4 regions of the Streptomyces sp. NPDC058464 genome follow, and region 1 is predicted to be linked to each of the others. Evidence: riboswitches for the same ligand, from Rfam matches in the RefSeq annotation. Region 1 holds a riboswitch; each other region holds the start of a gene.

What was found. Region 1 has a riboswitch for S-adenosylmethionine ahead of thrC (threonine synthase). Riboswitches for the same ligand answer to the same signal wherever they lie in the genome.
Region 2: another riboswitch for S-adenosylmethionine. It lies ahead of ACFWPQ_RS40510 (aminotransferase class V-fold PLP-dependent enzyme); the one in region 1 lies ahead of thrC (threonine synthase).
Region 3: another riboswitch for S-adenosylmethionine. It lies ahead of ACFWPQ_RS14620 (amino acid ABC transporter permease); the one in region 1 lies ahead of thrC (threonine synthase).
Region 4: another riboswitch for S-adenosylmethionine. It lies ahead of ACFWPQ_RS23955 (putative leader peptide); the one in region 1 lies ahead of thrC (threonine synthase).

The regions. Positions count from the first base shown of each region.
Region 1 is NZ_JBHXMA010000013.1:192,695-194,888, forward strand. Features, by position in the region: gene thrC (threonine synthase) at 1-794, opposite strand, end outside; SAM riboswitch class I at 813-974, opposite strand; gene ACFWPQ_RS19590 (glucosyl-3-phosphoglycerate synthase) at 1,132-2,076, shown strand.
Region 2 is NZ_JBHXMA010000042.1:54,511-56,704, reverse strand. Features, by position in the region: gene trpD (anthranilate phosphoribosyltransferase) at 1-303, shown strand, start outside; SAM riboswitch class IV at 474-590, shown strand; gene ACFWPQ_RS40510 (aminotransferase class V-fold PLP-dependent enzyme) at 762-2,141, shown strand.
Region 3 is NZ_JBHXMA010000009.1:69,889-72,082, forward strand. Features, by position in the region: gene ACFWPQ_RS14615 (glutathione S-transferase C-terminal domain-containing protein) at 1-657, shown strand, start outside; SAM riboswitch class IV at 735-858, shown strand; gene ACFWPQ_RS14620 (amino acid ABC transporter permease) at 1,246-2,194, shown strand, end outside.
Region 4 is NZ_JBHXMA010000018.1:142,705-144,898, reverse strand. Features, by position in the region: gene ACFWPQ_RS23960 (ABC transporter substrate-binding protein) at 1-941, opposite strand, end outside; gene ACFWPQ_RS23955 (putative leader peptide) at 1,191-1,307, opposite strand; SAM riboswitch class IV at 1,341-1,454, opposite strand; gene egtA (ergothioneine biosynthesis glutamate--cysteine ligase EgtA) at 1,858-2,194, shown strand, end outside.

The sequences.
Region 1 (2,194 bases):
ATCTTCGTGAGCTGCGAGCCGGAGGCGATCGGGATGACCAGCTGGTCCGGGATCTGCCAGCCGAGCTGCTCGCAGATCTCGTACGCCAGGGTCTTGGAGCCCTCCGCGTAGTAGGGCCGCAGGTTGACGTTGACGAAGCCCCAGCCCTCGCCGGCCGGGTCGCCGATCAGCTCGGAGCAGAAACGGTTCACGTCGTCGTAGTTGCCCTCGATGCCGACGAGCTCGCCGCCGTAGATCGCGGCCATGACGACCTTGCCCTGCTCCAGGTCGTGCGGGATGAACACGCAGGAGCGGAAGCCGGCCCGGGCGGCGGCGGCACCGACCGCGCCGGCCAGGTTGCCGGTGGAGGAGCAGGAGAGGGTGGTGTAGCCGAAGGCACGGGCGGCCTCGACGGCCTGGGCGACGACGCGGTCCTTGAAGGAGTGCGTCGGGTTGCCGGAGTCGTCCTTCACGTACAGGCCGCCGGTGACGCCCAGCTCCTTGGCCAGGTTGTCGGCCTTGACGAGCTTGGTCCAGCCGGGGTTGATGTTCGGCTTGGTGGCCACGTCCGCGGGGACGGGCAGCAGCGGCGCGTAGCGCCAGATGTTCGCGGGACCCGCTTCGATCTGCTTGCGGAGCTCCTCGGTTTCGTAGGCCGAGAAGTCGTACGCGATCTCCAGCGGGCCGAAACACTCCTCGCAGGCGAACACCGGGCCGAGCGGCACCCGGTGACCGCACTCGCGGCAGCTCAGGGCAGCGGCGGGGCCGAGGTCTACGGTGGAATCGGTGGTGCTTGCAACAGTCTGCACAGCCATGTGAGGCGAGGCCCTTTCTCCTCATCTTCCTCACGACGCATTTCGCCGTGAGACGGATTTGGCACCTTCCCTAGCCGGGAGCCTCGCGAGCGATCGACACTGATCGGCGATCTACGAGAACCGACTGGAGGGTTGCCGGGGCTTCAACGGGCCGTTTCCCTCTGCCCCTCTGGATGAGCGGTATGTGGTTGTCAACGCCGGGTGACCCCAGGACATGCGATGGTCATCGGCGTTGTTCAAGACTGTAACCGAAGGCCAGGACAGTTGAGAGAGTCGTCCGAACCGCGAGATGGATCACACCTCGTCGTGTGACCGTGACAGTGAGGAGCCGCTGACCGTGCTGGAAGAAGCCGAGCGCTGGCTGGCCACCCGCTCCTGGTCCGTAACCGACCGCCCCCTGCACAAGATCATGGCCGCCAAACGGTCCTCCGGGCAGACGGTCAGCGTCGTGCTGCCCGCGCTCAACGAGGAGGAGACCGTCGGCGACATCGTCGCGATCATCCGCCACGACCTCATGCAGCAGGTGCCGCTCGTCGACGAGATCGTGGTCGTCGACTCCGGCTCCACCGACCGCACGGCGGCCGTCGCCGCGGCGGCCGGCGCCCGTGTCGTGCACCGCGACGAGATCCTGCCCCGCATCCCGGCCGTCCCCGGCAAGGGCGAGGTGCTGTGGCGCTCGCTGCTCGTCACCTCGGGGGACGTCGTCTGCTTCATCGACGCCGACCTGCGGGACTTCTCCTCCGACTTCGTCACCGGCATCGTCGGCCCGCTCCTCACCGACCCGGACGTGGACCTGGTCAAGGCGATGTACGACCGCCCGCTCGGCGGCGCCGCCGGACAGGGCGGCCGGGTCACCGAGCTGATGGCCCGCCCGCTGCTGAACATGCACTGGCCGCAGCTGGCCGGTTTCGTGCAGCCGCTCGGCGGCGAGTACGCGGCCCGCCGCTCGCTCCTCGAACAGCTCCCCTTCCCGGTCGGCTACGGCGTGGAGCTGGGCATGCTGGTCGACGCCCTGCACCTGGTGGGGCTCAACGCGCTGGCGCAGGTCGACGTGGGGGTCCGCAAGCACCGCCACCAGGACGGCCAGGCCCTCGGCCGGATGTCCGCCGCGATCTACCGCACGGCCCAGCTGCGACTGGCCCGCGGCCACCTGATCCGCCCTTCCCTCACCCAGTTCGAACGGGGCGAGGACGGCTTCGAACCGCGCACGTACTCCGTGGACACGGAGGAGCGGCCGCCGATGGCGGAGATCGCGGAGTACGCCGAACGCAAGGTGGCGTGACGCCTAAGTACCGGCCGCGCACCGGGTGGCGTGACGCCTTCGTACCGGCCGCGCACCCGGTGGCGCGACTTCGCCGTACGGCCGTATACGGCGGCGCGTCGGGCGCGGCCGTACGTTT
Region 2 (2,194 bases), on a different contig from region 1:
AAGGTCACGGAGGAGTCCTTCGACCCCCGTGACGTCGGCATCGACCTGGTCCCCGTGGAGGCGCTGCGCGGCGGCGACCCGTCGTACAACGCGGAGGTCGCCCGCAGGCTGCTGGACGGCGAGCAGGGGCCGGTACGGGACGCGGTGCTGCTGAACTCGGCGGCCGCCCTGGTGGCCCTGGACCCGGGCGCCGGGACGCTCGCCGAGCAACTCCGGGCGGGCATGGACAAGGCTGCGGAGTCGATCGACTCGGGCGCGGCCAAGCGGGCGCTGGAGCGCTGGGCGGCGGCGACGAACAGGTAGGGGCGGCGCGGTCAGGTGGCCGAGGCGCGGTTCGGCATCGCCGGACCGCGCCGTCGCGCAACCACACACGGCCTTCCCGGCGGTGCCGGACCGGCGTCGGGTCCTGGCGGTGTCCCGTCATCCGGACAGGAGTTGCGCGTCGGCGATCACTTCACCTACGTTTCTTTCCAGGTCATGAGTGACAGTCATGAGGCCCCGGCCGACTGTCCGGCAACCCTCCGTCCGTGGCGGGGTGCCCCGGGTGAAGACCAGGCCGTGGGCAGCGAGGTCCACGGCAAGCGCGGACCCCTCGTACACCAGGGGTCCTGGTCGTCGAGGAGTCTCCCGTGAGCAAGCGAATGCGATAGGGCCGCAGAGCCCCGCCTCCGCATCCCCTTTTCCTTTTTCTCCGTGCTGGAGCCGCGCTCGTCCGCGCGCTCGCACGGCGATTCCGCCTTGCCTCTCACGGGAGTTCCGCCATGTCCGTCTCCACCGTTGCCTCCGCCCAGTCCGTTTGTGCCCCTCTGCCCGTTCTTGGCGGGGATGTCACCGTCCCGCTGGTCACCGGTGGCGAGGTCGCCTACGCCGCCCTCGACTACGCGGCGAGCGCCCCCGCCCTGCAGCGGGTCTGGGACGACGTGGCGGCGTACGCGCCCTACTACGGCAGCGTCCACCGCGGCGCCGGCTACCTCTCCCAGCTCTCGACCGACCTCTTCGAGAACGCCCGGACGACCGTCGCCGAGTTCCTCGACTGCCGCCCCGACGACCAGCTGGTCTTCACCCGCTCGACGACGGACTCCCTGAACCTCCTGGCCCGCGCCCTCCCCGCCGGCTGCCAGGTCTTCGTCTTCGAGACCGAGCACCACGCGAGCCTGCTCCCCTGGAAGGACGCCCGGGTCACCTACCTCGACGCGCCCCGCACCCCGCGGCAGGCCGTCGAGACCCTGGAGCGCGCCCTCGCCGACCGCACCGTGTCCGACAAGGAGGGCCACGGCCCGGCCCTGGTCTGCGTCACCGGTGCCTCCAACGTCACCGGCGAGCTGTGGCCGGTCCGCGAGCTGGCGGCCGCCGCGCACGCGCACGGCGCCCGGATCGTCCTGGACGCCGCCCAGCTGGCCCCGCACCACCCCGTGTCCGTCCGGGACCTGGACGTCGACTGGGTCGCCTTCTCCGGCCACAAGCTGTACGCCCCCTTCGGCTCCGGCGTCCTCGCCGGCCGCGCCGACTGGCTGCAGGCGGCCGAGCCCTACCTCGCGGGCGGCGGCGCCAGCCGCAAGGTCACCCGGCGCGAGGACGGCGGAGTGGCCGTGGAGTGGCACGAGAGCGCGGCGCGGCACGAGGCGGGCTCCCCGAACGTCATCGGCGCCTACTCCATCGCCTCCGCCTGCAAGGCGCTCACCGAGGCCGGCTTCGACACGCTGGTCGCCCGCGAGCGGTACCTGATCGAGAAGGTGCGGGCGGGGCTGGCCGAGGTCCCCGAGGTCCGGGTCCTCTCCCTCTTCGGCGACGACGCCCCCCGCGTCGGCGTGATCAGCTTCGTGGTGGACGGCTGGAACAGCTCCCACTTCGCCGCCGCCCTCTCCGCCGAGCACGGCATCGGCGTCCGCGACGGCCTCTTCTGCGCCCACCCGCTGGTCAGGACGCTGCTGGGGTCCGACCCGCAGACCCAGGGCGAGTGCGGGGCACCGGAGGCGGCACCGGGCGAGAAGTCCCTCAACGCCATCCGCGTGAGCTTCGGCGCTGGGACGCCGGACGAGCATGTCGAGCGCTTCGTGACGGCGGTACGGGAACTGGTGGCCGACGGCGCGAAGTGGTCGTACCGCACGGAGGACGGCCGTTGCGTCCCGGCGGCCGGCTGACCGCCTCCGCGCGGGGGATCACCCGCAGTTCGTGTTGCTCCTGCCGCTGGTCA
Region 3 (2,194 bases), on a different contig from region 1:
CCGGACTGTCCCGACGGCAGCCACCCGGCACTGCGCCCGCTGTACGAGGCCAGCGCCCACCACTACTCGGGACCGGCACTCGCGCCGGTGTTCAGCGACGACTGGTCCGGACGGATCGTCAGCACCCACAGCCGGGACATCCTGCGCGACCTGGACCAGCACTTCGGCGACGGCGTCGCCCGGCTCTACCCGTGCGGTGCCGAGGCCGAGATCGAGGCCGTCGAGCGGCTCTGCGCCGAGGACATCGAGCAGGCCGCCCAGCGGGTCGGCCGCGAGGGCGGCGACCCGGAGGCGCTCGAGGTGCTGCTCACCGCCCTGGACGGTCTCGAGCGCCGGCTGACCGGTGTGGAGTTCCTGGTCGGGGGTCAACTCACGGCCGCGGACATCGAGTTGTGGGTGACCCTGGTGCAACTCGACACCGTGCACCGCAACCACCTGGACGCCGCCGCCGTGCACGCCATCGCCGGCCACCCGGTGCTGTGGGCCTACGCCCGGCGGCTGGCCGCCCACCCGGCCTTCGGCGCCCACCTCGACCTCGACGGCATCGCCCGCCGCCACCACGGCCGTTGCCAGGGCCTGGAGGCCGCCGGCGCGGCTGTCCAGATCCTGGACTGGGCGGGTCACGCGGCGGACGCTCCCGGCGTTCCGCGCAGGTGAGAGCGGCCCGAACCGTTTCGCCAGTCGGACAGGCGTTGACATTCGTTCGGGCAACTGCGTTACTTACGGACCAGAACGGTCAAGAGCGTCAGCGTCAAGCCCTGGCTTGCTGACCGGCAACCCTCGCATCGCGGTGGGGTGCCCCAGGTGACGACCGGACCGACGACGTTTCGGCAAGCGACGATTCGGTAAGCGCGAGGCCCCCCGGGGCCGGCACGACAGTGACAGGTGACGGACATGTACGCAGCTTCCAGGACGGCCCAGCGCCGCGCCGAGGGCTGCGTACGCCCGTACCCGAGCCCGCTCGTCGCCGACCGCGCCGTCGACCTGCTCCGTGTCAACAGCGCCCTGTGTAGCGCGTGTACCGCACCGGGCTGTGCCCGCTGTCGGGTCTGACCAGGCCTTTCCGCCGGTTTCCCGCAGCTCCGCACCCCAGCGTCCCCGTCGAGACACCGGCCGCCCGGTGTGCCGCCGTCCGCCCAGCCCCCGTGCCCGCGCGCCCCCGCGCACCGCGCCGTGCCCGAACACGGCCCGGTGCGCGGCCTCCGCCGTGGGACACGTGGGCGTCCGACTCCGCCGGAGCCCGCCATGAGTGAACCCCCAGGCGCCACGATCGCCGCCCCCGAGGCGCCCCCTGCAGCCGATGAACCGTCAAAGCCCCTCGCCGCACAGCGAGTTCTCCCGCTGCGCAGGCCCGGACGATGGATAGCCACCGCCGTCGTCCTGGTCCTCGTCGTCCAGTTCGCCCATGGACTGGCGACCAACCCCTTCTACCAGTGGGACCGTTTCGGCTACTGGTTCCTGCGGCCGACCATCCTCGACGGACTGGTCATCACCCTCGAAGTCGCCGCCTACAGCGCGGTGTTGGGCCTCCTCGGCGGAATCCTGCTCGCCCTGGCCCGGCTCTCCAGGAGCCCGGTGCTGCGCGCGGTCAGCTGGACGTACGTCTGGGCGCTGCGCTCCATACCGCTCATCGTGGTCCTGCTCTTCCTCTACAACTTCAGCGCCCTGTACAAGACGTTGAGCATCGGAGTCCCCTTCGGGCCGGCCTTCTTCTCCTTCGACGAGTCGAAGCTCGCCACCGACATGGTCGTCGCCGTCATCGGCCTCAGCCTCAACGAGGCCGCCTACGCCGCCGAGGTGGTCCGCGGCGGCATCCTCTCCGTGGACCAGGGCCAGCACGAGGCGGCCGCCGCACTCGGCCTGCCCAAGGGCTACCAGTTCCGGAAGATCGTGTTCCCGCAGGCGCTCAGGTCGATCACCCCGAACTACGTCAACCAGCTGATCGGCCTGATCAAGAGCACCTCGCTGGTCTTCTACGTCTCCCTGCTCGACCTGTTCGGCTCCGCGCAGAGCATGGGCTCCACCTACCCCGGCGACATCGTGCCGCTGCTCCTGGTGGTGACCGTCTGGTACCTGATCCTGACCAGCGTCGTCTCCGTGATCCAGTTCTACGTCGAGCGGTACTACGCCCGGGGCGCCACCCGCACGCTGCCGCCGACCCCCCTGCAGAAACTGCGCACCGGTCTCACCGACC
Region 4 (2,194 bases), on a different contig from region 1:
CGCACCTTCACGTCCTTCAGCAGGGGCCGCGCGTTGTTGAGCCCCAGACCGAACACCACACCGGGGTTGGCCCGGCTCTGGAGGGTGACCTGGCCGCCCTTGAGCGCCGCCTCGTTGGCCTTGCCGACGCTGCTGATGGCGTCCACCTGCCCGGACTGGAGACTGCCGGCCCGCACCCCCGCCTCGGGGACGACCTTGAACACCAGCTTGTCCAGGTAGGCCTCGCCCTTCTTCGACCAGAGCGAGGAGCCCCAGTCGTACCCGGTCCGCCTGTCCAGCGTGATCGACTGGTTCTGCACGTACTGCTTGAGCACGAACGGCCCGGACCCCACCACTCCGTCGCTGCACTTCTGCTGCGGGCTCTTCCTGACGCTCGCCGAGGACTCGATGCCCAGCGAGTGGGTCGAAGTCGCCTGCAGGAACTGGGCGTTGGGCAGCTTGAAGGCCACCTTGACGGTGAGCGGGTCGACCACGGTGGTGCTCTTGACGCCGCTCAGGTAGCCCTCGGCGAGGGTGCCCAGGGCGCCGAGCTCCGGCACCGCGTCGAAGTTGTCCTTGACCACCTGCGCGGTCAGCTTCGAGCCGTCGCTGAAGGTGACCCCGGACCGCAGGTGGAACGTGAACGTCGTCGCGTCGGCGCTGATGTCCCAGCTCTTGGCGAGCCACGGCACGATCTTGCCGGTCTTCGGGTCCTGGTCGGTCAGGGAGTCCACGATCTGCCGCACCGAGTAGATGGTGTCGTTGCTGCCGACCTGCTGCGGATCCACGCAGCCGGCGTCGGAGCCCACCGCGAAGGTCAGGGTGCCGCCGGACTTCGCCGGGCCGCTTCCGCCGCCGGAGGCGTCGCCGCCAGAACCGCACGCGGTCAGCAGGACGCTGCTGGTCAGGAGCGCGGCCAGCGGCGCCCATCGGGAGGGTCTGAAAGCCGGAAGTGCTGTCACGGAGGGAGTTCTCCTACTCGTGTCACCAAGGCACGGGGTGCCGGGCTACGGGCGCGGGGCACAGCCGTGCAGGGCGTGCAGGGCGTGCAGGGGCGTGCGACCCTGGCCGGATCCGCCCCGGCCGGGGAAGCGCTGTGCAGAGACAAAGGGGATGGCAGACGGACGACACCGAGAACCGGTGGCCCGGGGCAGGACGGCGCGAAGGAGCCGTGGCCGGTGACGGAGGTCAGCCGGCGGCAGGCGGGCCGGTCAGACCCGACAGAGGCAGCTGGTCGAGCGCTTGAGGTCGATGTGGCGCCGGCGCGAGAGCCTGGAGTACGCCGTGGCGTCGGTGAGGGAGACCGCAGGGTCGTCGCCGTGCCGCATGCCACTCCTCCCCGTCTCCGGCCCCGTCAGGGGGCCACGCGCTTGCGGGAGTCGTCGGTGATCCCGCCGGGCTTTCACCTGGAGCACCCCACCGCGCGGGAGGGTTGCCGGTCAGCGAGCCAGGGCTTGACGCTGACACTCAATGCCGTTGGCGATCGTACGGATCGGTTTTGTCGTACGTCAATGCCCCGGCCCGGCGCCCCATTTGACAACACGGAGCCGTCTCACGTGCCGGGACGCCTGGTGGACGCACCCGGCGGCGTGTGCTTCGACGTCGCTCGCCCCGCCCGCGTCACCGGCTCCGCGCCTGCCCGCACCGCACCGGACCTCCCCGTCGGCTCCGCCGAACCCTGTCGAGCGACGGCCGGAGGGCCGGGTGTGGCCGGGGACGTTCCGAGTTGCCCGCTGCGGGTTGCCGAATGCCCAGTCGTCTGGAAAGTGCGCCCTTGTCATGACAGGGCGGGACGGCGGACTCTGGCAACAGGCACGGCGGTACGGGTACCGGACGTCGGATCCCCGACGGCCCTGAGGCGGCTCAGGAGGCCCGCGGATGTCGGTTTCACCGGAGTGCGGCGTTGATGGTCCTGCTGTCACCGAGCACGAGGCGGAGGCGCTGGTCGAGGGAATCTGTTTCAAGACGGGCCCGCCGCGGACCGTCGGGGTCGAAGTGGAGTGGCTCGTCCACCGGGAGCGTGCGCCGCACGACTCCGTGGACCGGGCGGACCTGGAAGCGGCCCACGCCGACCTGCGCACCCTGTCGCTGACGTCCGGGCTGAGCGTCGAGCCCGGCGGCCAGGTGGAGCTGAGTTCCCGGCCGGCCCCGTCGCTGGCCCGGTGCGTGTCGGAGGTCTCGGCCGATCTGACGGCCGTGCGCACCGCACTCGGGG